One region of the Mesorhizobium sp. BR1-1-15 genome, then DNA from elsewhere that is predicted to be linked to it. Evidence: predicted binding sites of a transcription regulator. Region 1 holds the regulator's gene; each other region holds the start of a gene.
What was found. The regulator HrcA, encoded in region 1, represses chaperone genes, less so after heat shock. The targets are predictions, from matches to a motif close to GTTAGCACTCNCNNNNNGNGAGTGCTAAC.
Positions count from the first base shown of each region.

Region 2: a site for HrcA is predicted at 4,157-4,185, ahead of LB541_RS18625 (co-chaperone GroES). Genes of this name have one in related genera too.
Region 3: a site for HrcA is predicted at 3,596-3,624, ahead of groES (co-chaperone GroES). Genes of this name have one in related genera too.
Region 4: a site for HrcA is predicted at 1,848-1,876, ahead of groES (co-chaperone GroES). Genes of this name have one in related genera too.

Region 1 is NZ_JAIUIF010000005.1:216-8,105, reverse strand. It holds gene LB541_RS10750 (RNA polymerase sigma factor) at 1-1,238, shown strand, start outside; gene LB541_RS10745 (glutathione S-transferase family protein) at 1,273-1,899, opposite strand; gene cysK (cysteine synthase A) at 2,100-3,080, opposite strand; gene LB541_RS10735 (LysE family translocator) at 3,272-3,889, opposite strand; gene LB541_RS10730 (PQQ-dependent sugar dehydrogenase) at 4,018-5,388, opposite strand; gene LB541_RS10725 (hypothetical protein) at 5,513-5,713, opposite strand; gene hrcA (heat-inducible transcriptional repressor HrcA) at 5,751-6,848, opposite strand; gene rph (ribonuclease PH) at 7,124-7,840, shown strand.
Region 2 is NZ_JAIUIF010000010.1:139,856-147,745, reverse strand. It holds gene LB541_RS18645 (LysR family transcriptional regulator) at 1-889, shown strand, start outside; gene LB541_RS18640 (DUF982 domain-containing protein) at 977-1,273, opposite strand; gene LB541_RS18635 (hypothetical protein) at 1,612-1,923, opposite strand; gene groL (chaperonin GroEL) at 1,996-3,627, opposite strand; gene LB541_RS18625 (co-chaperone GroES) at 3,685-3,999, opposite strand; gene LB541_RS18620 (hypothetical protein) at 4,336-4,677, shown strand; gene LB541_RS18615 (usg protein) at 4,702-4,980, shown strand; gene LB541_RS18610 (DUF982 domain-containing protein) at 5,118-5,540, opposite strand; gene LB541_RS18605 (hypothetical protein) at 5,527-5,676, opposite strand; gene LB541_RS18600 (Hsp20 family protein) at 5,703-6,185, shown strand; gene LB541_RS18595 (Hsp20/alpha crystallin family protein) at 6,264-6,770, shown strand; tRNA gene LB541_RS18590 (tRNA-Met) at 7,100-7,176, opposite strand; rRNA gene rrf (5S ribosomal RNA) at 7,409-7,523, opposite strand; rRNA gene LB541_RS18580 (23S ribosomal RNA) at 7,796-7,890, opposite strand, start outside.
Region 3 is NZ_JAIUIF010000013.1:51,336-59,225, forward strand. It holds gene LB541_RS20990 (zinc-binding dehydrogenase) at 1-22, opposite strand, end outside; gene LB541_RS20995 (zinc-dependent alcohol dehydrogenase family protein) at 1-675, opposite strand, end outside; gene LB541_RS21000 (TetR/AcrR family transcriptional regulator) at 773-1,384, shown strand; gene groL (chaperonin GroEL) at 1,485-3,140, opposite strand; gene groES (co-chaperone GroES) at 3,210-3,506, opposite strand; gene LB541_RS21015 (TetR/AcrR family transcriptional regulator) at 3,899-4,525, opposite strand; gene LB541_RS21020 (MFS transporter) at 4,652-5,833, shown strand; gene LB541_RS21025 (D-arabinono-1,4-lactone oxidase) at 5,846-7,138, shown strand; gene LB541_RS21030 (DSD1 family PLP-dependent enzyme) at 7,135-7,890, shown strand, end outside.
Region 4 is NZ_JAIUIF010000007.1:57,038-64,927, reverse strand. It holds gene LB541_RS14410 (LacI family DNA-binding transcriptional regulator) at 1-13, opposite strand, end outside; gene LB541_RS14405 (hypothetical protein) at 745-951, shown strand; gene LB541_RS14400 (hypothetical protein) at 957-1,148, shown strand; gene LB541_RS14395 (DUF1488 domain-containing protein) at 1,172-1,438, opposite strand; gene LB541_RS14390 (hypothetical protein) at 1,435-1,683, opposite strand; gene groES (co-chaperone GroES) at 1,928-2,242, shown strand; gene groL (chaperonin GroEL) at 2,303-3,931, shown strand; gene LB541_RS14375 (hypothetical protein) at 4,081-4,239, shown strand; gene LB541_RS14370 (NUDIX hydrolase) at 4,257-4,670, opposite strand; gene LB541_RS14365 (GAF domain-containing protein) at 4,749-5,246, shown strand; gene LB541_RS14360 (YeiH family protein) at 5,297-6,361, opposite strand; gene LB541_RS14355 (GNAT family N-acetyltransferase) at 6,779-7,246, shown strand; gene LB541_RS14350 (ACT domain-containing protein) at 7,267-7,650, shown strand; gene LB541_RS14345 (aldehyde dehydrogenase family protein) at 7,804-7,890, shown strand, end outside.

The sequences.
Region 1 (7,890 bases):
GCAGCTCGCAGATTGCCCGGGCAGCCGCCGAGGCCGCCGCCCGGCAAAGCTACGGCAAGCTGGTCGCCTGGCTCGCGGCGCCCACGCGCGACGTGGCCGCCGCCGAGGACGCGCTGGCCGACGCCTTTGCCGCGGCGCTCGAACGCTGGCCACGAACCGGCGTGCCCGAAAAGCCGGAGGCCTGGCTGCTTGCCGTGGCAAGGCGGCGGCGTGTCGACGCGGTGCGGCGGCGGCTCACCAGCGAAGCCGGCCGCGACCATCTCAAGCTGATTGCCGAGGAGGCGGAGGCGTGCATGACCGACCAGGACCTGCCCGACGAGCGGCTGCGGCTGATGTTCGCCTGCGCGCATCCGGCGATCGAACCTGGCGTGCGCGCGCCATTGATCCTGCAGGCCGTGCTTGGCTTCGACGCCGCGACGATCGCCTCCGCCTTCCTGGTCCCGCCGGCGACAATGGGCCAGCGCCTGGTGCGGGCCAAGGCCCGCATCCGTGAAGCCGGCATTCCGTTCCGCGTACCGGAGCGAGCCGAACTCGGCGAGCGCCTGGATACCGTGCTGGAGGCCATATACGCGACCTTCGCCGAGGGCTGGTCCGACCCGGCGGGCAGCGAGACGCGGCGCCGGAACCTGGCCACCGAAGGGATCTGGCTCGGCAGGCTGGTGGCCTCGCTGCTGCCGGACGAACCGGAGGCGCTGGGCCTGCTTGCGCTGATGCTGTTCGCCGAAGCGCGCCGCACCGCGCGCCGCAATGGGTCCGGAGATTATGTGCCGCTCGCCGAGCAGGATCATGCGCTTTGGGATCATGCCCTGATCGACGAGGCGGAAACCCTGCTCGGCCGCGCCGCCTCCATGGGCGCCATCGGCCGCTACCAGCTCGAAGCGGCCGTGCAGTCCGTTCACGCGGCGCGGCGGCTGAGCGGCGAGACCGACTGGGTGGCGATCCGCGAATTCTACGACGCGTTGCTTTCGATCGCACGATCGCCCGTGGTGGCGATCAACCGCGCGGTGGCGATCGCCGAAGCCGAGGGCGCCGTGGCGGGGCTGGCGGCGCTGTACGTGCTTGGCGACGACAAGCGGCTCAATGATTACCAGCCCTATTGGGCCGCCCGCGCCGGCCTTCTGGCCAGGTTCGGCCAGGTGCCGCAGGCGGTCGAGGCCTATGACCGCGCGATCGGCCTCGAAAGCGATCCGGCGGTACGCCGCTTCCTGCAGGTAAAACGCGCGACGCTCAGGCATTGAAATGCCCGACGGCGGTGCTTTGCCGGCGACCCGTTCAGCCCGGCCACATTTCGTGCGAGGCGTTGAGCGTCTTCATCAGCGGGTGCTCGCGAAGCCTGGCCCACAGGCGTTCGATGTCGGGCCAGGCGGTGCGTGCCTTGCCGCTGTCGGGATGCCAGGCCACCAGCATGGCCAGATAGATATCGGCCACCGACATCGCCTCGCCTGCCAGCCAGTCGCGGCCGCGCAAGGCGGCGTCGATGACGGCAAAGCCGCGGTCCATCTCGGCCACGGCCGCCTGCTTGACGGCCTTGGCGCCGTCGGCGTCGGCCGTGTAGCGCGGCGCGTAGTAGAAACGCAGCACCGCCGGATAGAGGGCGGACGACATGAACGCCATCCAGCGCAGGAAGTCGGCGCGGGCCGGTTCATCGGCCGCCGGCGCCAGTCCGGCCCGCGGATGGCGTTCGGCGAGCAGGATGCAGATGGCCGCCGATTCGGTCAGCGAGCGGCCGTCCGGCAAGGTCAGCACCGGCACCTGGTTCAGCGGGCTAATGTGGAGGAAAGCGGGATCGGGCCGGTCGGATTTCGGTACGTCGATCTGCTCGAACGGCGCCTTGGCCAGCGCCAGGGCCGCCTCGACAACGAAGCCGCCGCTGCCGGGACGGGTGTAGAGCTTGTACATGAGGTCCTCCGCCGGCCCTGCGGGGGCCGGGGGCGATATGAACCGGAAGCAGGGCGCTGCTCAAGCCCGTGGCAGCCGCCACCGCGGGTTTTTTCAGCGGGCCAGGCTAAGCGCCTTTTGTGTTAAGCGCCCGGCAGGGCAGAAGAGAGCGTGTCGAACTCGACAGGCGACGCGCCGTATCGCTTCGCCCAACGAAGACCCTACGCCCCCAAGCCCTCGAACAGGATGGTCGACAAGTAGCGTTCGGCGAAGGACGGGATGATCACCACCAGGTTCTTGCCCTTGTTCTCCGGCCGCGAGCCGACGACGATCGCCGCCTGCAAAGCGGCGCCCGAGGAGATGCCGACCGGCACGCCTTCCAGCCGGGCGACGAGGCGGGCATTGGCGACCGAATCCTCGTTCGAGACCGTGACGATTTCGTCATAGATGGTGGTGTCGAGGATTTTTGGCGCGAAGCCGGCGCCGATGCCCTGGATCTTGTGCGGACCGGGCTGGCCGCCCGACAGCACCGGCGAGGTTTCCGGTTCGACCGCGACGACATGCAGCGAAGGCTTGCGCTTCTTCAGCACCTGGCCGACGCCGGTGATGGTGCCGCCGGTGCCGATGCCGGAGACGATGATGTCGACCTCGCCATGGGTGTCGTTCCAGATCTCCTCGGCAGTCGTCGTGCGATGGATCTCGGGATTGGCCGGGTTCTCGAACTGCTGCGGGATGATGGCGTTGGGGATGGTGGCCGCCAGTTCGTCGGCCTTGGCGATGGCGCCCTTCATGCCTTTCGGCCCTTCGGTCAGCACCAGTTCGGCGCCGAGCAGCGCCAGCATCTTGCGGCGCTCGACCGACATGGTTTCGGGCATGGTGAGGATCAGCTTGTAGCCCTTGGCGGCGGCGGCGAAGGCAAGCGCGATGCCGGTATTGCCCGAAGTCGGCTCGATCAGCGTCGTCTTGCCGGGAGCGATCTTGCCCGATGCCTCGAGCGCCTCGATCATCGCCACGCCAATACGGTCCTTGACCGAGGCGATCGGGTTGAAGAATTCGAGCTTGGCAAGGAGATGGGCAACGATGCCCTTCTCCTTGGCGAATTTGTCGAGCCGCACCAGTGGCGTGTCGCCGATCGTATCGGTGATGGAATTGTAGATGCGGCCACGGCCGGGAACACGAGCGGAGGCGGCGGACTTGTTCATTGGTTTGGCTCCCAGAATGTCAGGCGGATGAACTGATCTCAGACGGATGGCCGCCAAGATAGGCCTTCCACGGACGCAAGATAGACCGTCGCCCGAAAATATCCGAGTGGGGCCCGTGTCTAAAACGCCTCGGCCTCGGAAAAGCGTTCCCGCAAAAGCCGGCCCGGCGGAATGCCTTGGCAAAAATGGCCCTATTGGCGGGCGGCGATCGCCGCCGCCGCGCCGACCATGAAACCGGCCGCGGTGCGGTTCAGCGCCTTCAGGGCGCGCGGCGAGCGCAGGAACCAGCGCGCCTTGGCCGCCAGCGCCAGATAAGGCACCAGCACCACGAACAGGACGAGGACGGTGAGTGCGGCGAGGACGCCGTAATCGGCCAGCGTGATGGTCTTGAGGTCGACGATGGTCGGCGTGATGGCGAGATAGAAGATCATCGTCTTCGGATTGCCGAGCGTCACCGTCAGGCCGGCGAGGAAGCTCGACGCCAGCCCGCCCTTGCCTTTCCTGGCCTCGACCGTCTCGGGCGTGATGCCGGCGGTCCAGAAGCGCCAGCCGAGGAAGGCGAGATAGGCGACGCCGGCCCATTTGACGGCGAGGAACACCAGGCCGAAGGTCTGCGCGACAAAGGCAAGCCCAAGCACCACGGCGGTGAGATAAAGAAGGTCGCCGAGCATCAGGCCGAAGGACATGGCCAGCGACGAGCGGAAGCCGGAGCCGAGCGCGCGCGCCACAAGCGCGGTGACGCCGGGGCCGGGAATGGCCGCGGCCAAGCCGAGGGCGGCGCTGTAGGCGAGGAAGCCGGTGAGGGTCATGGATTGAGCCTTGCGTCCGCGAAACTGCTGGGACGGCGCCTTGTCGCACAGAGTTTCGCGGGCGGGAATTGCCTGGAGCCGGATTTGGTTGCACCAGGCATGCCCCGTGCTCGAGGCCTCCCAGCGGATCAGGACCGGCCGTCGCCGTAGGTCACGCGCCAGATGGTGCCGTTGCCGTCCTCGGTGACGATCAGCGCGCCGTCGCTCGCCACCGCCACGCCGACCGGCCGGCCCCAGACCTCGCCGCCGGAGGTGACGAAGCCGGTCATGAAATCCTCATATTCGCCGGTCGGCTTGCCGTCCTTGAACTTGAGCCGCACCACCTTGTAGCCAGTCCTGTTGCCGCGATTCCACGAACCGTGCAGGGCGACGAAGGCGTCGCCCCTGTATTCGGCCGGAAAACCGGATCCTGCGCGGACATTCCTGCCGTCGTAGAAGGCGATGTTGAGCGGCGCCGAATGCGCCTGCATCAGAATGTCGGGGACGGTGACCTTGCCGGCAAGGTCGGGACGCGCGCCCTTGTGGCGCGGATCCTCATTGTCGCCGATATAGTACCAGGGCCAGCCGTAGAAGGCGCCTTCCTTCACTTCGGTCGCATATTCGAACGGCACGTTGTCGCCGAGCGCGTCGCGCTCGTTGACCACGCACCACAGCGCGCCCGCCGCCGGCTGGATGGCCATGCCCGAACAGTTGCGCAGGCCGGTGGCGACGATGCGCCCATTCCTACCGTCCGGGTCGAAAGCCCTGACGTCGGCGCGGCCTTCCTCCGCGCCCCAGGTGGCGCCGAGCGGCTTCGACCTGGCCCAGGCGTCGAGCCCGCCCCGCGGTTTCCTTGCCATGTCCTGGGCGGCGTTCGAGCCGGAGCCGACCGAGAGATACAGCGTCTTGCCGTCCGGCGAGAAGGCGATGTCGCGGGTCCAGTGATGAGTGGCCGGAATATCGCGGACGATGGTTTCCGGCTCGCCGGAGGCCTCCAGGTCGCCATCGCGGTAGGGAAAGCGCACGATGCTGTCGCTGTTGGCGACATAGACCCATTGCGGGTTGTCCCCTGGCGGGTAGAAGGCGATGCCGTAGGGCTGGTTGAGATTGCGGGCGAAGATGCCGTCCCTGACAGGTTTCGCGCTGCCCTCGCCGAGACGGTAGACGCGGATCTGGTTGGCCTCGCTGTCGGCGACGAACAGGTCGCCATTGGGCGCGACGCGCACGACGCGCGGATTGTCGATGCCCGAAGCGATCAGTTCCGCCGAAAAGCCCGCCGGCAGCCGCGGCTCGGCGCCTTGCGGCCTTTGCACCGGACCGGCGCCGTTCGAGGCGGATCTGGTGACATAGGGCCTGGGCTGGTCTTGCGGGCTGATCAACCGGCGCACGCCCGGCGCATCGGCCCGCCAGTCACCGAATGCGGCCGCGCCCTTCAGCACCGGCTCTTCCTGCTGGGCCAATGCCGTCGCGGCGAAGAGCAAGGCAGCAGCGATTACCACGGCGCCGGCAAGTCGGATCATCCCAGTCTCCAGCTTCTCGCTTCTTCATGCATGTCGTTGTCCCAAGACCGAAGTCACATGCATCAAGGGAACGGGCGGGCTCGGCAGTCGTTCCGGACGACACGGGGAGTTGAAGGAATTCGGGTCAGCTATCCGCGTCGAGATCGAGATCGGCGTCGAGGTTCTTTTCCAGTTCGACGAGATCGGCCGGCAGCGGCATGCCCATGGCGCGGATTTCGCGCAGCTTCTCGCGCAATTGCTCCTGCACTTCGCGCACATCCTCAGGCTGGTTGACCATCTCCTCCAGCAGCAGGCTGATCTGGGCCTTGAACGATTCCAGCGCCATCTTTTCTCTCCTCGGCCGTCTGGATCGATCCCAGCTCTCAGCGCAGCATGCGCGATATCAGCTGCGCCGTATAGTCGACCATCGGGACAATGCGGGCATAGTTGAGCCGGGTCGGGCCGATGACTCCGAGCGCGCCGACGACGCGGGCGTCCTTGTCGCGGTAAGGCGCCACGACCAGCGACGAGCCGGAGAGCGAGAAAAGCTTATTTTCCGAGCCGATGAAGATGCGCACGCCCGGTCCCGCCTCGGCGAGGTCGAGCAGCTGGATCAGCCCGTCCTGCGTCTCCATGTCCTCGAACAGGTGGCGCAGGAGTTCGATGTCGGCCTGGGCGGTGACGTTTTCGAGCAGATTGGCGCGGCCGCGCACGATCAGGCGCGCCGGCAGGCCGCTTTCCGCGCCGGCCCACACCGCCAGCCCTTTCTCCACCAGGTCCTGCGACAGCGTGTCGAGCGCTGCCCTTGTCTCTTCCTTGATACGCTCGACCTCCGCCCGCGCCTCGGCCAGCGTACGGCCGCGAATATGGGCGTTGAGAAAATTCGAGGCCTCGTGCAATTGCGAGACGGTGATGCCGGCCGGCAGATCGATGACCCGGTTCTCGACGTCGCCGTTCTGCGACACCATCACGGTCAGCGCCTTGGTGGGCTCGAGCTGGATGAACTCGATGTGCTTGAGCGCCACCTCGTTCTTGGCGGCCAGCACCAGGCCGGCGCCGCGCGACATGCCCGACAGCATCTGGCTGGCCTCGGTCAGCATGTGTTCCAGCGTGGCGCCCGAGCCGGAGGCGCGCACCTGCGCCTCGATGCTGCGCCGCTCCTCGTCGGAGAGGTCGCCCAATTCCATGAAGGCGTCGACGAAGAAGCGCAGGCCGGCCTGCGTCGGCAGGCGGCCGGCCGAGATGTGCGGCGCGTAGATCAGGCCGAGATGTTCGAGGTCGCTCATCACGTTGCGGATGGTGGCGGGCGACAGCGAGGACGGCAGGATGCGCGACAGGCTGCGCGATCCCACGGGCTCGCCGTCCCTCAGATAGGAATCGACGATACGCCGGAAGATGTCGCGCGAACGCATGTCGAGCGCCTGAAGTGCCGGCGCGTGAAGAGCGAGCGACTGCGAAGCGGGATCGACTGCCTTGGTCATTTCGGCCATAACCTCCGGTTCAAGGATATAGACTTCGCGGCGCTGCGCGCAACCCGGTGTCGCACTTGCGATCACCCGGTGTCGCGTTGCGCGATCAGCCGGTGTCGCACTTGCGATCACCCGGTGTCGCCGTTTGCGATCACCCGGTGTCGCGTTGCGCGATCGCCCCGGTGCCGCCGCGTTTGCGGCCGCCGGTCCATTTTCCTTTACGCCGTGCCCCGCATGCGTCTAAAAGCCGGCCAAGATTCAAAAAAGCTGACAAGAAAGCAGGCCGAATGCGCCCCTCCAAACGCCAGTTCGACGAAATGCGCGCCATCTCCTTCGAGCGCGGCGTCTCCAAACATGCCGAAGGCTCGTGCCTGGTGAAGTTCGGCGACACGCATGTCTTGTGCACGGCAAGCCTGGAAGAAAAGGTGCCGGGCTGGATGCGCAATTCCGGGAAGGGCTGGGTGACGGCCGAATACGGCATGCTGCCGCGCTCGACAGGCGAGCGCATGCGCCGCGAGGCCTCCGCCGGCAAGCAGGGCGGGCGCACGCTGGAGATCCAGCGGCTGATCGGCCGCTCGCTGCGCGCCGTGGTCGACCTGCAGGCGCTGGGCGAGCAGCAGATCACCGTCGACTGCGACGTCATCCAGGCCGATGGCGGCACCCGCACCGCCTCCATCACCGGCGGCTGGGTGGCGCTCTACGATTGCCTGCGCTGGATGGAAGCGCGGCAGATGGTGAGCCTCGCCAAGGTGCTGAAGGACCATGTCGCGGCGATTTCCTGCGGCATCCATGACGGCCAGCCGGTCATCGACCTCGACTATCTCGAGGATTCCTCCGCCGGCACCGACGCCAATTTCGTCATGACCGGCAAGGGCGGCATCGTCGAGATCCAGGGCACGGCCGAGGGCGAGCCCTTTTCGGAAGGGCAGTTCGCCGAGCTGATGGGCCTGGCCAAGAAAGGTATACAGCGACTGGTGAGTTTGCAGCAGATGGCGGTGGTTTAGGCTTTCAATGTCGAGCCCAGGCGCCCCCCTCTGGCCTGCCGGCCATCTCC
Region 2 (7,890 bases), on a different contig from region 1:
TGTCTATTTCACCACGGTGATGGAGACAGGCTCGTTCACCACGGCGGCGGACCGGCTTGGCGTGGCCAAGGCCGTGGTCAGCCACCAGATCGGCAGGCTTGAACAGGAATTGTGCGCGACGCTCATGCGGCGCACGACGCGGCGTGTCACGCCGACCGAGGAGGGTCGCCTCTTCTACGACCGCGCGATGATCATCCTGCGCGAAGCCGAAGCGGCCTATGGCGAGATCTCGCACGGGGCAGTCGAACCCAAGGGAATGCTGAGGCTGACCGCGCCGCTCGACTATGGCACGAAGATCGTTGCGCCGGTCATGGCCGCCTATCTCCGAACTTATCCGCATATGCGCGTCGAGGCGATTTTCGATGACGCCGTCAGCAATCTGGTGGACGAGCAGATCGACCTCGGCATCCGCGTCGGCTGGCTTGCGGATTCGTCCAATCAGGCGCGGCGCCTGGGCACGATACAGCAGGTCGTGGTGGCGAACCCGACCTTCGCCGCAAGCCTGCCGCCCGATGTCGCCCCGCGCCAGGCAAGATCGCTTGCCTGGGTCGGCAACGCCCAGCTGCGCGGCATCGGCCAATGGCTGTTTTCAAGAGAGGGAGAAACGGTGTTGACCGAACTCAACCCGGTCATCATGTGCGACAAGAGCCCGGCGGCTCTTGCCTGCGTGCTCGCCGGTATCGGATTGGGCGTATTTCCCGACTACAGTGTCGGCGACGATATCGCCGAGGGACGTCTCGTGCCGGTATTTGCCGACTGGATGTTGCCTGCCGGCGGCATCCATGCCGTTTTCCCTCCGGCCCGGTTCCGGCCAGCCAAGGTCCGCGCCTTCGTCGAGTTGCTGGCGGCCGCCGAGAAGAAACGCTCGCGTCTCGTCGAAACGGCCTGAGGCGACGAGACAGCCCGCCAGCTCGAGGCTGACGGGCCGATCATTTTGGATCGCCGGGGCGCTCACCGATAGGTCGCAAATAGATACTCAATCCGCTCGCACGGCGCGGCTACCGGATGCGATACTGGCAGGCGAGATCATATTCGGCACCAGAATGTCATTGCGGCGCGCGAAGGCGATCAAGGTCGCCCGCACGGTTTCCGCATCGATCTCGCCGGCAATGCCGGCTTTGCAAGCGTTGAGGGCGACGGCATGGGCGCCGTTCCGGCTGGCAACGGGCCAGTCCTGTAGCATGGCATATGCTTCCATCGCAGTCTCGATCGTCACCGGAAGCCCCATTCCGACCAAGATGGTCACGGGTTCTTCAAAGCGCATCTGTGCCATGATTTAAACCTCCATTCGATGGCAAACGAACCGAAGCATGTCGGGCAGCCTGGTGCGAGAAGACAGGTCGGCGCGGATAGGGCGGGTGCGCCGGTGTCGTCGGATTTCCGGCAGCCGCGAGCCTGATCTCGGCTGGCTCGACCGGGCTTGGCTTGAGCACTGGCGAGCCTCGGCCAGGCGCCGGTAGCGCTCTATGCGCCCTGGCGAGCGCCTCGAGCCAGGCAAGGACGGAAAGCGGCGGAAGCGCCCGCCCATCGAGCCAGGCGGCGACCTGGCTTTGCGGGCAACCAAGCTCGTCGACGAGGTCTGCCGCTTTCCACCTCAACGTTTTCAGGCATTCACGCAATTGGCCCACGATCATGTCGGTCCTCTTCCCAACCGGACATCGGTCCATCGTTTGCTGTGGGGCTCCGATGATCGCGTCCTCCATCCCTGGTTGAGCCGCCGGAGCCTTCCGAGGCTGCCGACACATGCTGCGCGGCCAGGAACATCAGCGTCGACGCCGCCGTACGGCGGCTCCAGCCTGCGGACTCGGCCATGTCGAGAACGCGCATCAACAATGGCCCCAGCACGCTCCTGCATTCTGCCTCGTAGGCGAGAAATTCGTTTGCCGGATGCGTGGGCGCCGAAACGGAACCGATACCGGTCATAGTGGTCTCTCTCCAAACTTTCCCCGGGAAGCGCCCCCGCCCACTTGTGGGAGCGGGCGGCCTCCCGGCGTCCTAGAAGTCCATGCCCGCGCCGGCGGGCATGGCAGGGGTCGCGGCCTCCTTCTTTGGCTTCTCGGCCACCATCGCCTCGGTGGTGACCAGCAGGCCAGCGACGGAAGCGGCATCCTGAAGCGCGGTGCGCACGACCTTTGCCGGATCGATGACGCCTTGGCCGTAGAGATCGCCGAACTCGTTGGTCTGGGCGTTCCAGCCCCAGCCGAACTCGCTCTTCTCACGCAGCTTGCCGACGATGATCGAGCCCTCGGCTCCGGCGTTCTCCGCGATCTGGCGCACCGGGGTCTCGATCGCACGCCGCACGATCTCGACACCGGTCTTCTGGTCGGCATTGTCGATCGGCAAGGCATCGAGCGCCTTGGCGGCCCGGAGCAACGCGACGCCGCCGCCCGGGAGTACGCCTTCCTCGACCGCCGCACGGGTCGCATGCAGCGCGTCGTCGACACGGTCCTTGCGCTCCTTCACCTCGACTTCCGTCGAACCGCCGACACGGATGACGGCGACGCCACCGGCGAGCTTCGCCAGCCGCTCCTGCAGTTTCTCGCGGTCGTAGTCGGAGGTAGTCTCCTCGATCTGCGCTTTGATCTGGGCGATGCGGCCCTGGATCTCTTCCTTGCGGCCAACGCCGTCGACGATGGTGGTGTTTTCTTTTTCGATCACCACTTTCTTGGCGCGGCCCAGCATCTGCAGCGTGACGTTCTCGAGCTTGATGCCGAGATCCTCGCTGATCGCCGTGCCGCCGGTGAGGATGGCAATATCCTCCAGCATCGCCTTGCGGCGATCGCCGAAGCCGGGCGCCTTGACTGCCGCGACCTTCAGGCCGCCGCGCAATTTGTTCACGACCAGCGTGGCGAGCGCCTCGCCCTCGACATCCTCGGCGATGATCAGCAGCGGCTTGCCCGACTGCACGACTGCCTCGAGGACGGGGAGCATGGCTTGCAGGTTGGACAGTTTCTTCTCGTGGATCAGCACATAGGGCTCTTCGAGCTCGACGCGCATCTTGTCCTGGTTGGTGATGAAGTACGGGCTGAGATAGCCGCGGTCGAACTGCATGCCTTCGACCACCTCCAGTTCGGTCTCGGCGGTCTTGGCCTCCTCCACCGTGATGACACCTTCATTGCCGACCTTCTCCATCGCCTCGGCGAGGAACCGGCCGATCTCGGGATCGCCATTGGCCGAAATGGTGCCGACCTGGGCGATCTCATCGTTTTTCGTCACCTTGCGGGCGTTGGCCTTCAGTTCGGCGACGACCGCTTCCACGGCCTTGTCGATGCCGCGTTTCAAATCCATCGGATTCATGCCCGAGGCGACGGCCTTGGCGCCTTCCTTGACGATGGCTTGGGCCAGAACGGTCGCGGTTGTGGTGCCGTCGCCGGCGATGTCGTTGGTCTTCGAAGCGACTTCGCGCACCATCTGCGCGCCCATGTTTTCGAACTTGTCTTCCAGTTCGATCTCCTTGGCCACCGTCACACCATCCTTGGTGATGCGCGGCGCGCCGAAGGATTTATCGATAACGACGTTGCGGCCTTTGGGACCGAGCGTCACCTTCACCGCATTGGCCAGAATGTCGACGCCGCGCAGCATCTTCTCGCGGGCTTCGGTATGGAATTTCACTTCCTTGGCAGCCATTGGATCACTCCTTCAATTTAGGCAGCTTTCGTTGACTGATAACTTGGCAAGAAGCCGTCAGGCGGCCTTCTTCACGGTCGCGGTCTGCTCGATCACGCCCATCACATCGCTTTCCTTCATGATGATCAGGTCTTGGCCGCCGAGCTTGATCTCGGTGCCGGACCATTTGCCGAACAGAATGCGGTCACCCACCTTGACGTCGAGCGGCTGTAGCTGCCCGGCTTCGTTTCGGGCGCCGGGGCCGGCGGCGATCACCTCGCCTTCCTGCGGCTTTTCCTTGGCTGTGTCGGGAATGATAATGCCGCCAGCCGTTTTCTCCTCGGCTTCGATGCGGCGGACCAGGATACGGTCGTGCAATGGGCGGAACGTCATGTCGTTCTCCTTCAAGGACAAACAGTTTTTGAGGTTCCTCCGCGCCGGACCGGCAATATCGGCCCGGCAAGAGGTGCCGCGACCCTTGTTCAGGCATCGCGCGCGCATATCGAGCTAGTTTTGGAATTTTCCGGTTTCAAGAGGTCCGCGCAAAAATTTTGGCACTCGTCGCATGAGAGTGCCAACGCGTTGTTATCATGCAGGGATTCTCGCCAGGTCGACGATTTCACCGCTTGAATTTTGGTGAAGAGCCAACAAGATTATCCGGGCCGGCGCTGCCAAAGCACAGCCGGAAACTGGACGCTATCGAGGAGTTTTTGCAGACGGAGGACAGCGATGGACCGACAGAAATTTTCGCCGATCATGCCTTCCCTGACTGACACGCCCGACACCTCGCTTGACCGGCTGCTTTCGCCGGCGAGGCACTTCAAACATCCTGACGAGGTATTGGAAGACGACGCGCTCGACCTCTGGGAAAAGCGGGCGATCCTGTCGTCTTGGGCCTCGGATGCCTGCGCGGTGGAGTCGATGCCGGAACTGCGCCTGCCGCCGGGAGTCGAGCGGCCGGTTTCCTTCGACCACGTCATGGAGGCCTTGTGCAAGCTCGACATCGACGTGCCGGCGCCGCGGTCCACGCCGGATGACTTCCGGCACGACTTCGCCAGGATGAATGCATGAGGTCGTAAGCGAAAGGAGAAACATATGGTGACTGCGGTCAGCAGAGAATTCCGCCTGCAGATGGACGGCTACGGCCTGACCACGGCCGAGATTCACTATCATATGCCTGACTACCCCAACCTGCTGCAGCTCTATGTCTGGCAGGAATACGACCTCGCTCCCGATTTCCCGGAGCTGAAGGGCTTCCTTGGCTATTGGGAAAGCGAACTGGACGGCACGCTGCATTCCGTGCGCGTCGCACATCATCGTCTAATCACACCGTCGGAATGGCGCGCCGTTGACGGCATCGTTGCCATCCATTGAGCGGATCACATTGAGCGGATCACATTGAGCGGATCAAAAAACCTGAAGCGCGTCGCCTGCAACGCGGCGCGCTCAAAGGCTCGATTGAGCATACCTAAAATCAGAGTTCCCGAGCAGGATGAGTGATGGGATTCGTGTCATCCTGCTCTGACAGCCATCGGCTGGGCCGTCCTTGACATCGCCGCGGAACGGAATTGCTGGGGCGAAGCGGAGCGGCCCCTCGTCAGGCCGGCTCGCTTGGCCGCCTTCAAGAAGGCCTTGTAGGCGGCACGCCCGCTGCGCCAGCCATCCAGCGCATCACGGCATGCACGGCCGGCGGCGCGCCAGCTTGGTCCGCGCGCCCATTTCGGCCATTGTTGATCCAGGCATTCCAGAGCCTCGAAGCTGCTGGCGACCTTGCGTGGGGCGTCCGACAATTCGAGGGTAATCGGCTGGGGAAACCGAATATCGTTCATCACTTCCTCCGTTTTTTGACGTCTTTTTGCGAGTAAGCAATCGGATGGCGTCACCGGCGACCGTCCATCCGTGATCGAGATGGTCAGCCGTTCAGGCCGCGTCAAGGGCCGCCGGAATCTCGACGAGACGTTCGATCAGGCCTCTTGACGCCACGCCCGTCAGTTCCCAGATCGATTCCGCCGGCGCCGGAAGGGCCGGCAGGTCAAGGAGTGCCGCATCCTTGGCACTCCTCGTACCCATGTTGCTCAGCGAAGGAGGATATGGCTATGAGAACCGCTTTCGACTTTTCACCGCTCTATCGGTCGAGCATAGGCTTCGACCGCATTTTCGACCTGCTGGAGAATGCCAGCCGCACGGCGAACGTCGACAACTGGCCGCCCTACGACATCTCCAGGACCGGTGACGACGCCTACCGCATCACCATGGCGGTAGCCGGCTTCGGTCAAGACGAATTGAGCATCGTGCATGAACCCAACATGCTCGTCATCGCCGGCGAGCGTGCCGGAGAGGACAATGGCGAATACCTGCATCGCGGCATCGCCGGACGGCCGTTTGAGCGACGCTTCGAACTTGCCGACCATGTGAAGGTGACCGGCGCCGGCCTCGTCAACGGTCTCCTGACCGTCGATCTTCAGCGTGAGATTCCCGAAGAGATGAAACCGCGCAAGATCGAGATCGGCACCAGCATGGCCAAAGCCAAGGAAAAATCCGCGGCAAAGCCCGTGCAAGTGGAAAAACAGGCCGCGTGAGGCAATTCGGGTCAGGGCTTCCACCAACCGGACGCCGGTCGCCCGGTGGTGGAGACGCAAGCAAAGAGGAGAAAGACAATGAGCGTACGTGATCTCATTCCTTTTGGCCGGGAACGCGGACAGGTGCCCAGCCTTTTGCGCGATGGCGAACGTGATCCGTTCATGTCGTTGCACCGCGAGGTCAACCGTCTTTTCGACGATGTTTTCCGTGGTTTCGGTTCGGGGCTGCCGTCCTTGTCTTCCGTTGCCGCCGACGGCGCACGCTGGCCAAGCGTCGAGATCTCCGACACTGGAAAGGAGGTCCGTGTCACGGCCGAAGTGCCCGGCATGGAGGAAAAGGACATCGAGGTCCTGCTCGATGACGACGTGCTGATCCTGAAGGGCGAAAAGCGGTCCGAGACCGAGGACAAGGAGCGCCAGTTCTCCGAGCGCTATTACGGCCGTTTCGAGCGCCGCATTCCGCTCGGCGTCGAGGTAGAGCAAGACAATGTCGAAGCCCGCTTCAGGAACGGCGTCCTGACGGTTACATTGCCGAAGACTGCGAAAGCGCAAGCGCAGGCAAAGCGGATCGAAATCAAGAGTTGAACCACCTATGCCGGCGGTTGGACAAACCCACCCGCCGGTTCAGGTCGAGATGTTGACGGCTTACACTGCGGACGCCATTGCTTTGCCGGCTGGATTATTTTCGGCGACAGGTCTGTCTTTTGTGCGGTGGCCCGGCTTGCCCGCCCCCCTGGTCGCTTTGGCTTGGCTTGGCTTTGGCGGGCGGATTGTGTTTGGTTTTGCGGGATTTGTTTTTGACCCTCTGCGTCGGCTTTGGGTATTTGCGGGCCCGTGATGAGGGTTCTCAAATGAGCGGGCGGCCATCAGTCGGATACAAGAACAGCCCGGGGTGAGCCGGGCTGTTTTGTATTTGGTTGCGGGGACAGGATTTGAACCTGTGACCTTCAGGTTATGAGCCTGACGAGCTACCGGGCTGCTCCACCCCGCGCCACCTATGAGCAAGCGTGAGCTTGCTTCGACCTCTGGAAGCAGGTGTTTTCTGCTTCGATTTCTGGAAGCAGGTGTTTCTGCTTCGATGTTTGGAAGCGGGCGTTTGCCTGCTTCGCGCCGCCAAATTGAAAGGGCCGCTTACGCGGCCCGTTGTCCCGTTGGCGGGCCTGTTCGTGAAGAGAAGATTTCACATCCATCCGATGGATGTGAGTTTAACGTGCGTTTGGCAGACCTGGCAGCGACCTACTCTCCCGCGTCTTGAGACGAAGTACCATCAGCGCTGGAGCGTTTCACGGCCGAGTTCGGAATGGGATCGGGTGCAGCCGCTCCGCCATAACCACCAGGTCGGCAAAACGCACGTTATTCGAGAAGCTGGGTTAGGGATTGGGCAGAAGGCAATAGTGAATAGGGGATGCCTATTCACTATTGGCTCGTTGCTCTTCACCTGTCTTTTTGTGCCTGAGCGACATCCACAGTTTGCTTTCGGGCAAAGCCCGCAAGCGCGACTGCGCGTCGCCGGTCGTCCGGCGCCCTCGCGGAGCATAGGCCCGTAAGGGCCGCTCATGCGTGAGCGCTGGCCAGACCATCGTGTTTCACGATGGGCATAAGGAATGAGAACGATCAAGCCGATCGAACTATTAGTACCGGTAAGCTTCAAGCGTTGCCGCTCTTCCACACCCGGCCTATCAACGTGGTCGTCTTCCACGGTTCT
Region 3 (7,890 bases), on a different contig from region 1:
CGCCGGTTTCGCCACGCACCATCGCCCCCATTCCGGCATGTCGGTCGAGGAGACGACGAGGTCGGCCCCCATCGCCCGCAGCTTGCCGACCTTCTCGGCGCGAGAGGTGACGGCGACGACGCGGCAGCCGAGCAGCTTGGCGAACTGCAACGCGAACAGCGAGACGCCGCCCGAGCCTTTGACTAGAACCCATTGGCCGGGCTTGGGAATCTCCGCCCCGGTCAGTGCGTTCCAGGCTGTCAGGCCGGCGCAGCTCAGCGTTGCCGCCTCGCGCCAGTCGAGATGCTCGGGAACTCGCACCGCCCATTGCTCGTCAAGCACGGCGTACTCGCCGAGCATGCCATCCAGCGTGCAGCCGAGCTGGTCGATCAGTCCGGCATTGATGCGGCCATCGATCCAGCGGGCGAAATAGCTGCCGGTGACACGGTCGCCGACGGCAAAGCGTGTGACATCATCGCCGATGGCGACGACCTCGCCGGCGCCGTCGCTGAGCGGAACGATCCCGCGGCGCGGTGTCAGGGGGTAGGTGCCATTGAGGATCATCGTATCGCGTCGGTTGAGCGAGGTGGCGCGCACCCGCACCACGATCTCCTGGGGACTTGGCTCCGGTCGCACCTCTTCCCGCATCACCAGACATTCGGTTCCGCCCAAACCCTCAAGACGATAGCTGCGCATTTCGGCTCTCGATTATATAGACTGATCTACATATTATGTAGACCAGTTGTCATATTTCTGGCAAGGCTTATAAGGATCTCTCCTGACAGAGGTTGACATGGCGAACGATACGAGAGCCCGCATACTCGAAACGACCGGATTGCTGCTCAGGCGGCGCGGCTATCACGGCACTTCGCTCAATGACATACTGAGCGCCAGCGGCGCCCCGCGCGGCTCGCTCTATTTCCACTTTCCCGGTGGCAAGGATCAGCTGGTCGTCGAAGTGACGCGCGCCAGCGTGGCCGAGGTGACTGAGAGGCTTGGCGCCGAGCTGGCGGCGGAAAGCGATCCGGCGGTTGCCGTTCACCACATTTACCAGTCGGTCGCTCGCATGCTGGAGGACAACGAATTCTCGCTCGGCTGCCCGATCGCGCCGGTCGTGCTCGATGCGCCGAACGACGTGCCGGACTTGGAGGAAATCTGCCGCTCCGCTTTCGAGCAGTGGATCGGCCTGCTGCGCCAGGCGTTTGTCAGGGCAGGGGTGGTCGAGCGCCGCGCACGGGCGCTGGCGCTGTTGGTCGAGTCCTCGCTGGAAGGCCTGATGGTGATTGCCCGCGCCACCCGCGATCGCTCATCGATCAACGTCGTGGCCGATGAGGTGGCTACCCTGATCGAGCAGGCAGTCCTCGCCGGCAAGGCGACGCGGCAAGCGGAGAGCACTGCTGTCTGACGCTGGTTCCAACCGACTACGCTGAAGCAAAGCCTGAATGTGCAAAGAAAAGGGCGGCATCGCTGCCGCCCTTTCCGCATGCATAAAGCAGATGGCTGGATTAGAAGTCCATGCCGCCCATACCGCCCATGCCGCCGCCGCCCATGCCGCCAGGCATGCCGCCGCCAGCCGACTCCTTCTTCGGAGCCTCCGCGATCATGGCTTCGGTGGTGACCAGCAGGCCGGCGACCGAGGCCGCGTCCTGGAGAGCCGTACGCACGACCTTGACCGGATCGACGATACCCATGGCGATCATGTCGCCATATTCGCCGGTCTGGGCGTTGTAGCCGAAGGTCGCGCCCTTGTTCTCGAGGATCTTGCCAGCAACGATCGATGCTTCCGCACCGGCGTTGGCAGCGATCTGACGGGCCGGGGCCTGCAGTGCGCGGCGAACGATGTTGATGCCGGCGGCCTGGTCGGAGTTGACGCCGGTGGCCTTGAGGTTGCCCGAAGCGCGCAGCAGGGCCACGCCACCGCCGGCAACGATGCCTTCTTCTACGGCCGCGCGGGTCGCGTTGAGGGCGTCATCGACGCGGTCCTTCTTTTCCTTCACTTCCACTTCGGTCGCACCGCCGACGCGGATAACGGCAACACCGCCGGCGAGCTTGGCCAGACGCTCCTGCAGCTTCTCCTTGTCGTAGTCCGAGGTGGTCTCCTCGATCTGCTGCTTGATCTGGGCAACGCGGCCCTGGATCTCGGCCTTCTTGCCGGCGCCGTCGACGATGGTGGTGTTCTCCTTCGAGATCGACACCTTCTTGGCGCGGCCGAGCATGTTGAGGCCGACATTCTCGAGCTTGATGCCGAGGTCTTCGGAGATGACCTGGCCACCGGTGAGGATGGCGATGTCTTCCAGCATGGCCTTGCGGCGATCACCGAAGCCCGGAGCCTTGACGGCAGCGATCTTCAGGCCACCGCGCAGCTTGTTGACGACCAGCGTGGCCAAGGCCTCGCCTTCGACGTCTTCCGAGATGATGAGCAGCGGCTTGGAGGTCTGCACGACCGCTTCCAGGACCGGCAGCATGGCCTGCAGATTGGAGAGCTTCTTCTCGTGGAGCAGGATGTAGGCGTCCTCGAGATCGGCAACCATCTTATCGGGGTTGGTGACGAAGTAGGGCGAGAGATAGCCGCGGTCGAACTGCATGCCTTCGACGACTTCCAGCTCGGTCTCGGCGGTCTTGGCTTCCTCGACGGTGATGACGCCTTCGTTGCCGACCTTCTGCATCGCTTCCGCGATCATCTTGCCGACCGACTCGTCGCCATTGGCCGAGATGGTGCCGACCTGGGCGACTTCCTCGGAGGTCTTGATCTTCTTGGCGGCCTTGCCGAGAGCTGCGACCACTTCGGTCACGGCCAGGTCGATGCCGCGCTTCAGGTCCATCGGGTTCATGCCGGCGGCAACCGCCTTGTGGCCTTCCTGGACGATCGATTGCGCCAGAACGGTCGCGGTCGTGGTGCCGTCGCCGGCGATGTCGTTGGTCTTCGAAGCGACTTCGCGGACCATCTGCGCGCCCATGTTCTCGAACTTGTCTTCAAGTTCGATTTCCTTGGCGACGGTGACGCCGTCCTTGGTGATGCGCGGTGCGCCGAACGACTTGTCGATGACGACGTTGCGGCCCTTGGGGCCGAGCGTGACCTTCACCGCGTCGGCGAGGATGTTGACGCCGCGCAGCATGCGCTCACGGGCGTCGCGGGAGAATTTTACGTCTTTGGCAGCCATGTTCAACTCCTGGCAGGGGCTCGGATCGAGCCCGAAGATTCAAGATTCAGTTGATGGAAAGGCCGATATTCAGCCGATGATGCCCATAATGTCGGATTCCTTCATGATCAGAAGGTCTTCGCCATTGAGCTTGACTTCGGTGCCCGACCACTTGCCGAACAGGATGCGGTCGCCAGCCTTGACGTCCAGGGGCACGAGCTTGCCAGCTTCGTCGCGGGCGCCGGAGCCGACGGCGATGATCTCGCCTTCCTGCGGCTTTTCCTTCGCCGTGTCGGGGATGATGATCCCGCCGGCGGTCTTGGATTCGGATTCGACCCGGCGTACGACCACGCGGTCATGAAGCGGGCGGAACTTCGACTTTGCCATGTTTTCTTCCTCGATGAGAACGGTGAGAAACAGTTCCTCCGTCCGGCGAAGCCGGACAATCTACAAAGCCCGGCGGTACCGGACCTGTGGTTAGCACTCACCCAGGGCGAGTGCTAACGTGGCGGTGAAATAGGCTGCTGGCTGGCGAGAGTCAAGGCGCGCGCGAGCGGGCAGCGGCGCGAAATTTTGTTTTCCGCGAAAGCCCGCTCGCAGAACGTGCCAGTTGCCGCTGGCCTTTCATGCGAAATGCGCCGGTTCCTCCCGCAATCGACGGCGAAACAGGCGCGAAGGGGTGCTCTGCCGCTATCGGTCAGAGATCCTGCCGCCCGATACTTCGATACGCAAGACGTGTCGATGTCACGGGAGAGGGGCGCGAAAGCCGCCGCCGAAAACTATAGAAACAGTCTCAGCTGCGTGTGGATGATGGACCTGTAGTCGTCGATCGTGCGCCGGCCTTCCTTCTCGTCCTGCGTCAGTGCCAGCCGCACGACGCCGCCGGCAAGCTGGAAGATCAGGAACACCACGCGCGCGAAGTCTTCGCGCCGGTCGGGCCGCAGCATCGGAGCGACGTGGTCGCAGAACATCTTGGCCTGGTGCCTTGTCTCAGCAATGTCGAGGTTCTGCAGCGCCTTGTCAGCCTGTATCGCGTTCTGCAGATCCTGGATGGCCGGGTCGTCGGCCACGCGCCGGTAATAGTCCTCGATCATGCGGTCCGCGGCAGCCGTCACGTCCTCAAGCCCACTTATTTCGGCGATGATCTCGCCGAAGCGTGCGCGGCTTTCCTCCGAGAAGCGCTCATAGAGCATCGCCAGGATCGCCGATTTGTTGGGGAAATAATGGTAGACGGTGGCGATCGGTCCGCCCGCCAGTGCGCCCACTTCCTTCATCGTCACCGCGTCGATGCCTTTTTCGCCGATCAGCCGCATGGTCGTCGAAAGGATCGCGTCGATGCGTTCGCGGCTCCGCTCCTGCTTGGGCCTGCGCCTCGGCGCCGTCGCCATCCGCCTTGCTTCCGCCATGCGCCCAATCTCTCGCGAGAGCTTCAAAATTCCCGGTTGACAAGAAACATGATCAAGTATCAGTTTCGTAATGCTGACAAGTTGTCAGCTTTTTTATCGCACTGCAAGGACGTTGGGAGGCGCCTCGTGACTGCGACGCAAGCCGTACAAGCGGAAAATGGCGATTGGCTGGTCGGCAACCCGACCGGCGTCGAGCTCGGCTCCGCATTATGGATCGGCTCGGTCGGGCTGCTGATCCTCGGGCTTCAGCCCGTGCTGCTTGGCGCGCTCTACACCGAGGGCCATGTCAGCGGCGATGAACTGGCGCTGGTCGCCACGGCGGAGATGATCGCGATCGCCATCGGTTCAGCCGTGGTGGCGATGCTGCTTTCCGCGCGCAACATGCGCTGGAAAAGCGCCGTCCTTTTGATCCTGCTGGCCCTGGCGAATGTATGGACCGCCCATGCCGCAAGCGCCAATGCGTTGATCGCCGCCCGCGCCATCGCCGGGCTGGCTGAAGGTGGTCTGGTCGCGATCGCCACCGAACTGATCGCCCGTTCGCGACGGGCGGAGCGCATCGGCGGCTATTTCGTGACGCTGCAGACCCTGGCGCAATGTGCGCTCGCTCTGCTTTTGGCACTCTATGTCATTCCCAAGGCAGGGTCGTCCGGCGGCTTCATCGTGCTTGCCGTCGTCTGCGTCGTTTCGCTGGCGGCCGCTTTCACCGTACCCGGTGACTACGCCGACCTGCCGAAAGAGGAGAACCTGGCCAATGTGCTGACGGTTCCGTCGATCACCGCGCTATTGTCGGTCTTCTGCTACTTCATATTCTTCGGCGCGATCTGGGCCTTCCTGGAACCGCTCGGTGCGCAATATGGGATTGATAGCTGGACCGTCGGTCTGATCGTCTCGGCCAGCCTGGCGACGCAGGTCCTGGGCGCGATGACGGCGACCGTGTTCGAGGCGCGCATCGATTACCGCATTGCCATTACGGCCATCGGTGCCGTCGCGCTGGTCTCCTCCCTTGTTCTTGCCAGCGCACCTGGCCTGACGACATTCTGGATCGCCGCCTTGGTCATGGGCTTCATCCTGTTGTTCATCGTACCCTATCAGATCCGGCTGGCGATCACGGCCGACGAGACGCGTACCGCCGTGCTGCTGGTGCCGGCCGCACAGCTCTTCGGCTTGGCGATCGGGCCGGTGGCGGCGTCGCTGCTCATCAATGGCAAGGATTTCCGGCCCGTGCCGGAATTCGCCGCGGCAAGCGCGTTTGCCAGCGTGGCCCTGCTTGGCCTGTTCGTGGCCACTATGCGCCGTCGGCGCGTCTGACGGGACGGCTAGATGTCGACGATCACCGCGCGGAACTGGAGCAACTGGTCGGGCTTCGTGCGCGCCGAGCCGAAGCTGGTCGCCACTCCAACCGACGCCGGCGAGCTTGCCGATCTGGTGCGCACGGGACCTGGGCCGCTGCGCGTGGCGGGTGCTGGCCACTCCTTCACGCCGCTGGTGGCATCGCAAGGCTCGATCGTTTCCCTAGAGAAGATCGAGGGGCTGGTCTCGCACGATGTACAAAGCCATCGCGCGCGGGTGCGGGCAGGGACCCGGCTCGGCCCGCTGATGCACATGCTGCAGGGCATCGGCCAGGGGCTTCCCAACATGGGCGACATCGACCGCCAGGCGATCGGCGGCGCGCTGGGCACCGCCACCCATGGTTCCGGGCCGACGCTGGGTGCTTATCACACCCAGTTGGAGACGGTGCAGATCGTGGACGGACGGGGCGAGTTGCGCGAATTCGATCGGACCCGCGACCAGGACATGATCCAGGCGATGGGCGTTGCGCTCGGCTCCTTCGGCATCTTGACCGAAGTCACGCTGAACAACATCGCGACCCACCGGCTGCGCCGCCGCAAATGGGTGCTGCCGATCGCCGACATGCTGCGCGATTTCGAGATGATGATGGCCGCGCACCGGTCGGCCGAATTCTACTACATTCCGTTTTCCGGCTACGCGCAGTTCATCGCCAGCGACCTCAGCGACGCGAACCCGACCACCAGGCCGACCGACGACGACGAGGCTGGCCTGGCGACGCTACGCAAGCTGAGCCGGGGGCTGCGCCGGCTGCCGTGGCTGCGCCGCTCTTTGATCCGCGGCGCCGTGAAGAAGGTGCCGGCCGAGGATTATGTGCAGGACTGGCTCAACGTCTATGCCAGCGACCGCCAGACCAAGTTCAACGAGATGGAGTATCATCTGCCTTTCGAGGAGGGGCCGAAGGTGATCACGCAGATCATCGAGCTGACCGAGAAGCACTTTCCGGAAGTCTATTTTCCGATGGAGGTGCGCTCGGTGGCACCCGACATGTTCTGGCTTTCGCCCTTCTACAAGCGTCTGACCTGCTCGATCGCCATTCATCACGATGCCGCCAACGACCCTGAGCCCTTCATGCGGGCGGCCGAGCCGATCTTCCGCAGGCATGGCGGCCGGCCGCATTGGGGCAAGATGCACAGCCTAAAGGCGGCGGATCTCAAAAAGCTCTATCCGCGCTGGGATGATGCCATGGCCGTTCGGGGAGACATCGATCCCGAGAACCGTTTCGTCTCGCCCTACATGGCCGGCCTGTTCGGCATCGGCCAATGAGCGGCTATTTCACCGCGCTGTCGGATGCGTTGAGGGCGGCCGGCGTCTTTCAGCCTTGTCTCGTGCTCGACCGCGACCGGCTGGACCGCAACATCGACCTGGTGAAGCAGAGACTGGCGCCCGGCCTTGCCGTGCGGCTGGTCGACAAGTCGCTTGCTTGCCTGCCGCTGCTTTCGCACATCGCCGGGGCGCTCGGCACCCATCGCTTCATGACGTTTCATCCGCCGATCACAAGCGCGGTGCTCGACGCTTTTCCCGATGCCGACATGCTCTACGGCAAGCCGATGCCGGTCGGCGCGGCAAAGCAGGCGATTTCAAGCAGTACCGCCGACTGGTCGCGTATCTGCTGGCTGATCGACAGCGAGGAGAGACTGGCGGAATACGGCGCTCTGGCCGCCGAACTGGACATCGGGTTGCGCATCGCTTTCGAGATCGATGTCGGGCTGCATCGGGGCGGGTTCCCGGAACCGCGCGCGCTGTCGAAGGCATTGAACGCGCTGCCCGCCCGGCTGCGCTGCGAAGGCGTCATGGCCTACGAGGCGCACGCGCCGCACATTCCCGGTCTGTTCGGCGGTCCCAAAAAGGCGCTGGCAGAGGCGTCGCAGCGGGCCGCGGCGTTCATCGCGGCTCTCGGCGAGGACCAGCGCCGAATACTGAACATCGGCGGCTCGAAGACGGCACTGCTTCACCATGGCGGCATGGCCAACGAAGTGTCGATCGGGTCGGCCTTCGTGCTGCCCGGGGATTTCGAC
Region 4 (7,890 bases), on a different contig from region 1:
CGTCCAATGCCATTGCGGCGAAAATCCCGATTGGGAAAAGGTTTTCTCTTACAGGTCGGAATGAGACCCGGCCAATGGCCGAGCCCGCTTGGAAACGTTTGGAAAAACCTTTTCTCAAACCCAAACTAAGCCAGATCCAGAGGCTGTTCAAGAGGAAAAGTGGCTGGTCCTCCGGTGGCGCGAAGTGGCCGCCGGAGGGCGGGCTCACGGGCTCGGCGCCCGGCGAGTTCATCAGGCGAATTCCTGATCGGCAGCCGTCAGTGCTGCCCACGGCGCGAGCCAACCAAAGCAGCAATCGGCGACATGTCTACAAACGACTCTTCGGTCTTAACGCTTGCGCAAATATTATCGGTTAGTTCGCTAGTCATGGCCTCGTGGCGGAGCGGCTACGCTGGAGACGGCAAATCTCTGAAGCCTCGGTTCGATCCCGAGGCGAGGCCTCCAAAAAATCATATGACGTAGAGCCTGCGTCGGACCATCAAGGGCGATGGGTCTTGCCAGCTTGCATTTGCGGCCTGGGCCGGACAGGTCCTCGTCTTCGTTGTGACGCTGACGCGCCGGCAAGAAGACTGCTACCCAGCCGACTTGCGCGCTTTCAGCATCTGACGATCGGGGTCACGTGGCATGCGGCCGGCGTTAAAGAAGCCTATTTGCATTTGGCATGCAGGGCACTCGCCAAAAGAGTGCTATGGAAGGGCGAGAGCTTGCCCGCTCCGACTTTCCCCGACATTCGAGGCCATTTTCGTGCGTGAACCGTCGCTGTTGCCCGTCTTTGGAAAACTTGGCGCCAAGGGACCCCGTGTCGTCGCGGTGGAACCGGTCCCGTCGGCAGGTATCGCCCCGCGGCTGCGGGAGACTCTGGCCGCCCATGGCGGCATGGTGCTGAAACTGTCGGTCGTCGCCTGGACGATATCGGTCCTGGGCATGGTCTTCTTCATGTTGCAGGGCTGAGGCAAATGGCCAACCGCTACGCACTGCGCATGGACTTGCCCCAAAGCTGGGCCATCATCGACGTCTTTACCGGCCAGCCCGTCGTCGTCAGGCAAAGGGCGATGGTCGGCATGAGCCCGCGCGACGCCAACGCCATGGTCGATCAGATGAATGTCCGGGACGTCAAGCGCCGGGAGAAGGCGGAGCGTAAATCCTGATCCAGCGCCGCCCGCCTGTCGTCTCAGCGGAAGTCGTCGGCCGTCAGCACATACATGCTCTTGCGCGTGCGGTCATAGGCCTTTGACGCTACGTCGCGGATGACACTGCTCTCGGTGTCGAAGGTGGCGAGATAGCCGGCTTCATTGGCTGCCGTCGCCGGCTGCATCCTCGTCATGGCATCGGCGGCGACCGAGAAGGAAATCTGAAACATGCCGTCATAGCCGACGAACCGGATGCGCTTGCCGGCCTCGTCGTAGCTGCGGCTGCGGTTGGGGAAGGTCAGGCTCATGATTTTGCCTCCGTCGTTTTCTTCACCGCGCGTTTCTTCTTCGGCGTCGGGTTCAGGGCCTCGGCCACGCGGTCGGCTTCTTCCTTGGCCAGCCGCAATTGCCTCAGCCTTGCCGTCTTGATCTCCCTGGCCCTCGCTTCGGACATATATTCGGCTGTTGCCTTGTTGCGCTCCGCCGTCTTCTTCTGCTTGTCGACAAAGCGCGCTTCAGCTTTTTCCATGATCGTCTGGTTGCCGTCGGCCATCGAGGAAATCTCCCTTGCGTCTGAAATCGTGAAAATGAACTTGTCCGATAAATAGGCACTCTGCCGGAAAATTCAAATTTTTGAAATATTTGCTCGTCTTCCGACCCGATGAAACCGGGTGCCGAAATAATACTATGGTTATTCAATATCCGCTCGGAATAAATTTTGGCACTCCTATCTATCGAGTGCCAAAGAGCCTATAGAAGGGGGCGGCCGCCTATGCCGGCCCCAGAAAGAAGTTCTCATGAAATTTCGGCCACTCCACGACCGCGTCGTCATCCGGCGCGCCGAAGGCGATATCAAATCCAAGGGCGGCATCATCATTCCCGACAATGCCAAGGAAAAGCCGCAGGAAGGCGAAGTGATCGCGGTTGGTCCCGGCGCCCGCGACGAAAACGGCGCACTTGTTCCGCTCGACGTCAAGGCCGGCGACTTGATCCTGTTCGGCAAATGGTCGGGCACGGAGGTCAAGATCGACGGCGAGGATCTTCTGATCATGAAGGAAGCCGACATCATGGGCGTTATCGAAAAGAGCGTCGAAGCCAAGAAGGCCGCCTGACTGAAGCGCCGCGCCTCTGCGCGGTGACGGCTCCACTCCAAATGCGAACTGGATAAAATCATGTCTGCCAAGGAAATCAAATTCTCCACCGATGCGCGCGACCGTATGCTGCGCGGCGTCGAGATCCTCACCAATGCGGTCAAGGTCACGCTCGGCCCCAAGGGCCGCAACGTCATCATCGACAAGGCCTATGGGGCGCCGCGCATCACCAAGGACGGCGTCACCGTCGCCAAGGAAATCGAGCTTGCCGACAAGTTCGAGAACATGGGCGCGCAGATGGTGCGCGAAGTGGCCTCGAAGACCAACGACCTCGCCGGCGACGGCACCACCACTGCCACGGTGCTGGCCGCCTCGATCCTGCGCGAAGGCGCCAAGCTGGTTGCCGCCGGCATGAACCCGATGGACCTCAAGCGCGGCATCGACCAGGCCGTCGCGGCCGTCGTCGTGGAAATCAAGGCGAAGGCCAAGAAGGTCAAATCGTCGGCCGAGATCGCGCAGGTCGGCACAATCGCCGCCAATGGCGATACCAGCGTCGGCGAGATGATCGCCAAGGCGATGGACAAGGTCGGAAATGACGGCGTCATCACCGTCGAGGAAGCCAAGACCGCGAACACCGAACTCGACGTCGTCGAAGGCATGCAGTTCGACCGCGGCTATCTCTCGCCCTATTTCGTCACCAATGCCGACAAGATGCGCGCGGAGCTGGAAGAGCCCTATATTCTCATCCACGAGAAGAAGCTCGGCAATCTGCAGGCAATGCTGCCGATCCTCGAAGCGGTGGTGCAGAGCGGCAGGCCGCTGCTGATCATCTCCGAGGACGTCGAAGGCGAGGCTCTGGCGACGCTGGTCGTCAACAAGCTGCGCGGCGGCCTCAAGGTCGCGGCCGTCAAGGCGCCGGGCTTCGGCGACCGCCGCAAGGCGATGCTGGAAGACATCGCGGTGCTCACATCCGGCCAGATGATCTCCGAGGATCTCGGCATCAAGCTGGAGAACGTCACCATCGAGATGCTCGGCCGCGCCAAGCGCGTGCTGATCGAAAAGGACACCACCACGATCATCGACGGCGCCGGCACCAAGGCGACCATTCAGGCGCGTGTCGCCCAGATCAAGGGCCAGATCGAGGAAACCACCTCCGACTATGACAAGGAGAAGCTGCAGGAGCGGCTGGCCAAGCTCTCCGGCGGCGTTGCCGTCATCCGCGTCGGCGGCGCCACCGAGTCGGAAGTCAAGGAAAAGAAGGATCGCATCGACGACGCGCTGAACGCCACGCGCGCGGCGGTCGAGGAAGGCATCGTGCCGGGCGGCGGCGTGGCCCTGCTGCGTGCCAGGACGGCGCTTGCCGGCCTGAACGGCGCCAATGCCGATGTCACCGCCGGCATCTCGATCGTGCTCAGGGCACTCGAAGCGCCGCTCCGCCAGATCGCCGAGAATTCGGGCGTTGAAGGCTCCGTTGTCGTCGGCAAGCTCTCCGACAGCAAGGATCACAACCAGGGTTTCGATGCCCAGAACGAGGCGTATGTCGACATGATCAAGGCGGGCATCGTCGATCCGGCGAAAGTGGTGCGCACCGCGTTGCAGGATGCCGGCTCGATCGCCGCGCTTTTGATCACCGCCGAAGCGATGATCTCGGACATTCCGGCCAAGGATGCCGCGCCTGCGGGCGGCGGTGGCGGCATGGGCGGCTACTAGGATTCGGCCGGCTCGCGAAGGTGGTTTCATAAAAGCCGTCTTTCAGACCTGATCCGTATCTCGCCGAACCGGCCTTTGCCGCAGGCGAGACGACTATCGCCGGGGGATTCTCCCCCGGCGCGCAGGCCTCTGGCCCAGGAGATCGATCCATGATCGTGTTCGTGCAGAAGCCACAGACGGTCGTCACGACCGAAACGACAGAGGAAAGCCGCTTCGACCGCATCCGCAGGATTGCCGCCGACAAGCACAAGAAATCCGAGCCCGACCCGGCAACGCCACAAAAGGGCGACCCCAAGCGTCCGATGTAATAGCGGCGCCGCCGCCGCTACATTCCGCTCAACCTCAGCACCACATCGCGCGTCAGCGGCGCAAGTTCGACGGAATTGGTCGAGCCGGGCTCCAGCCAGATGATCTCCTCGATCTCGGCGGCGGCTATCGGCTGGCCGTCGATGGAGAGCGCGAACAATTCCGCCTCGACCGTGCTGTCCGGCTCGTTGGCGGCCGTGGCCGAGAACAGGCCGAGCCAGGAGGTGGTGGCGGGGTCGACCGCCAATCCGAGTTCCTCGCGCAATTCACGCACCAGAGCATCGAGCGGGGACTCGCGCGGCTCGATCTTGCCGCCGGGCTGCATGAAGGCGCTGGTGCCGCGCTTGCGCACCAAAAGCAGCCGGCCCGACGCATCCGCGATGACGCCGGCAGCGATCCTGATCTTGCGGCTTTCGTGGCGGGTAGGATTCACGGTAGACTGTTCCGGTGGTCGTTTGGTGCAGAGCGCCTGCGGAAAACGGAACCGCGATTCTCAGTTCGGAGACAAGCCATGTTCGCAGCCAAAGCCATCGACACTTCGGACAAGGCCGCGTTCTACCGCGATCTTGCCGCGCAACTGAAGGCGCTGCTCGAGGGCGAGGGCGACTCGATCGCCAATGCCGCCAACACCGCGGCGCTGATCTTCCAGATGGTGCCCGATCTCAACTGGGCGGGCTTCTATTTCCTGGCCTCGGACGAGGAATTGGTGCTGGGTCCGTTCCAGGGCAAGCCGGCCTGCGTGCGCATTGCCGTAGGCAAGGGCGTATGCGGCACGGCGGTCGAACTCGGCACCTCGATGCTTATCAAGGACGTGCACGATTTCCCCGGCCACATCGCCTGCGACGCCGATTCGCGTTCGGAACTGGTCGTGCTTCTCGAAGACGATGAAGGCGTCTTCGGCGTGCTCGATCTCGACAGCCCGCTGCCCGGCCGCTTCGACAAGGCGGACCAGGCCGGCATCGAAACACTGGCCGCGATCTATGTGGCGGCGAGTTCGTTCGAGGATTAGGCGCTTTCCTGCCGGACAGAAGGGGCGCCGTAGAGCGCTACCTTTGGGGCCTAGGCCAACTTCACCAGCATCAGACTGAAGCCGCCGATGAATAGGAAGGCCGAGAAGGCGAGCGCCAGCGGGCGCAGGCCGCGCGAGCGCAGCTGCGAGATATCGGCCTGCAGGCCCATGGCGGCCAGCCCCATGGTCAGCATGATGGTGGTGGCGAGCGCCATCGCCGATTTCACTTCGGCGGGTATCGCGACAAGGCTGTTCAGAGCCACGACGGCGACGAAGGCGGCGACGAACCATGGCATGGGCGGGCGCGCCGCCTGCTGGTCGCTGCTGCTCTTGCGGCGCGCCATCAGGCCCAGCGCGATGACCATCGGCGCCAGCATGGCGACGCGGGTGAGCTTGGCGACGGTGGCGATCTCGCCCGATTGGGTGCCGTTCTGGAAGCCGGCGCCGATGACCTGCGCCACCTCATGGATCGAGGCGCCCGCCCACAGGCCGAAAGCATGCTGGTCGAGGCCGAGCAGCGGCGCCAGCAGCGGGGAGCCGAGCATGGCGACGGTGCCGAACAAGGTGATCGAGGCGACGGCGTAGGTGACGTCCTCGTCGCGCGCGTCGGTGACGATGTTGGTGGCCACGATTGCCGAGGCACCGCAGATCGAGGTGCCGGCGGCGATCAGCTGCGCCAGTTTCGCGTCGACGCCAATCAGCCGGCCGAGCGTGATGGTGAAGACGAAGGTGGCACCAAGGGTGGCTGCCACGATGCCGACACCGCCGGCGCCGATCGACACCACCTGGCCGAGCGTCAGCTGGAAACCGAGCAGCACTATGGCGAAGCGCAGCAGCCGGCGCTGCGAAAACGCGATGCCGGCCTTGGCGTGCGTCGGCGTGCCGAGCACGTTGGAGTAGATCATGCCGGCGACGACGGCTATTATCATCGGGCTGAACAGGGCAAAGCCGGAGACGTTGCGAGCCGAGAAGGCCACCGCAGTGATCATCGCGACCAATATCATACCGGGCACGGGTCCGGCCTTGGTCGAGTCGAGCGCCTTGCGGCGCTGCGCGGGTTCGGCGGAAGTCAGGCTTTTTGGAATATCGTTCGCAATGTGGGATAAGGAAGACAACGTCATGCTCCAGGCGACTTCGCCCGGGAATGCCATTCCCCAACTAATCTTTCCAATGAATTATTTTCGTTAGAATGATCGATTTTTCAGGACGGTTTTCCGGCTTACGTGACCAAAATGCGGTCGTCGGCCAGGGCCGATACGGCATGCCTCTAATCAGGGTTGGTGAGGCAGCGCGGTAAAGAGGCTGGGGCACCGCCAGAAGGTGGCTTGGCGTTACCTTGACGGGCCACTCATGCTGCGCCAGCTTGGCGCCATGTTCGTTCTTCCCCGCGCCAATGTCATGCGACGCCGAACCTGTACACTGCGAGGCGGCATGATTGCGCGACGACGAGGAGTGGCCCGTTAATTCCGGTTCGTTCTTCCCAGCCCCGCCCGCGAAACCGCCGGCGGGCTTTTCATGTCTGGAGCCTCTCGATGAGCATCAATCCTTCCATCCAGTTCCGGCAGGCCGGGCCGGCGGACGCCACCGCCATCCGGGACATCGTGCGCTTGGCCTATGCCAAATGGGTGCCGCTGATCGGCCGCGAACCGCTGCCCATGCGTGCCGACTATGACATAGCCGTTGCCGAGCATGAGTTCGACCTTGCGATCGAGGAGGGCGAAATCGTCGGCGTGATCGAAACCATGCCGGCCGACGATCATGTCTGGATCGAGAATGTCTGCGTGGGGCCGCATGCGCAGGGAAGGGGGATCGGCCGGCTGTTGCTGGAGCGGGCTGAACGCAAGGCAGCCGAAGCGGGCCGCAACGAACTTCGCCTGCTGACCAATGGCGCCTTCGCGGCCAATGTGTCGCTTTACAAGAGGCACGGCTATAGGATCGACCGGGAGGAGCCGTTCATGAACGGTACGACTGTCTATATGAGCAAGAGGCTCGCTGGATAGACCGCAATCGGAGTTCGACAATGGCTGCCAAAATCAGGCTGAAGCAACTGCCCGGGCTGTACGCGATTTCGCGGCTCGAGCCTGGAGCGAGCGTTCCCGGTTGGGCGGACGGGCCAGGCTTCGTCAGCATCACCAGAACCGAGGATGAACTTTCGATCGTCTGTCTGCAGGATCGCGTTCCAGATGGCGTCAAGCGGGATGACGAGTGGGTCGCCTTCAAGCTCCAAGGACCTTTCGCTTTCGATGAAACCGGCATCGTGTTGTCGGTCATCAGGCCACTGTCGGAAAACGAGCTGGGCATTTTCGTGGTGTCGACTTTCGACGGCGATCACCTGCTGGTGAAAGCCGCCGATCGGGTCGCGGCGACACGGCTTCTGGGCGAAGCCGGGCATACTCTGCTTTAACTCGTTCTATTCCAGCTATCGCCCGCCCGGCTGGTTCAACCGCTCGCGGCTCGCTCACCAGTTCGGGGTTGCGTTTGACACCGCCATTCGCGCATCGTTATTTCTAACCAGATATCACACCGGACGGCTGTGCGGCGCCCCTCAGGAGAAATCATGTCACACAATCTGCAGTTCTACATCGATGGCGCGTGGGTCGATCCTGTCGTGCCCAACACGATCGATGTCATCGATCCGTCGAAC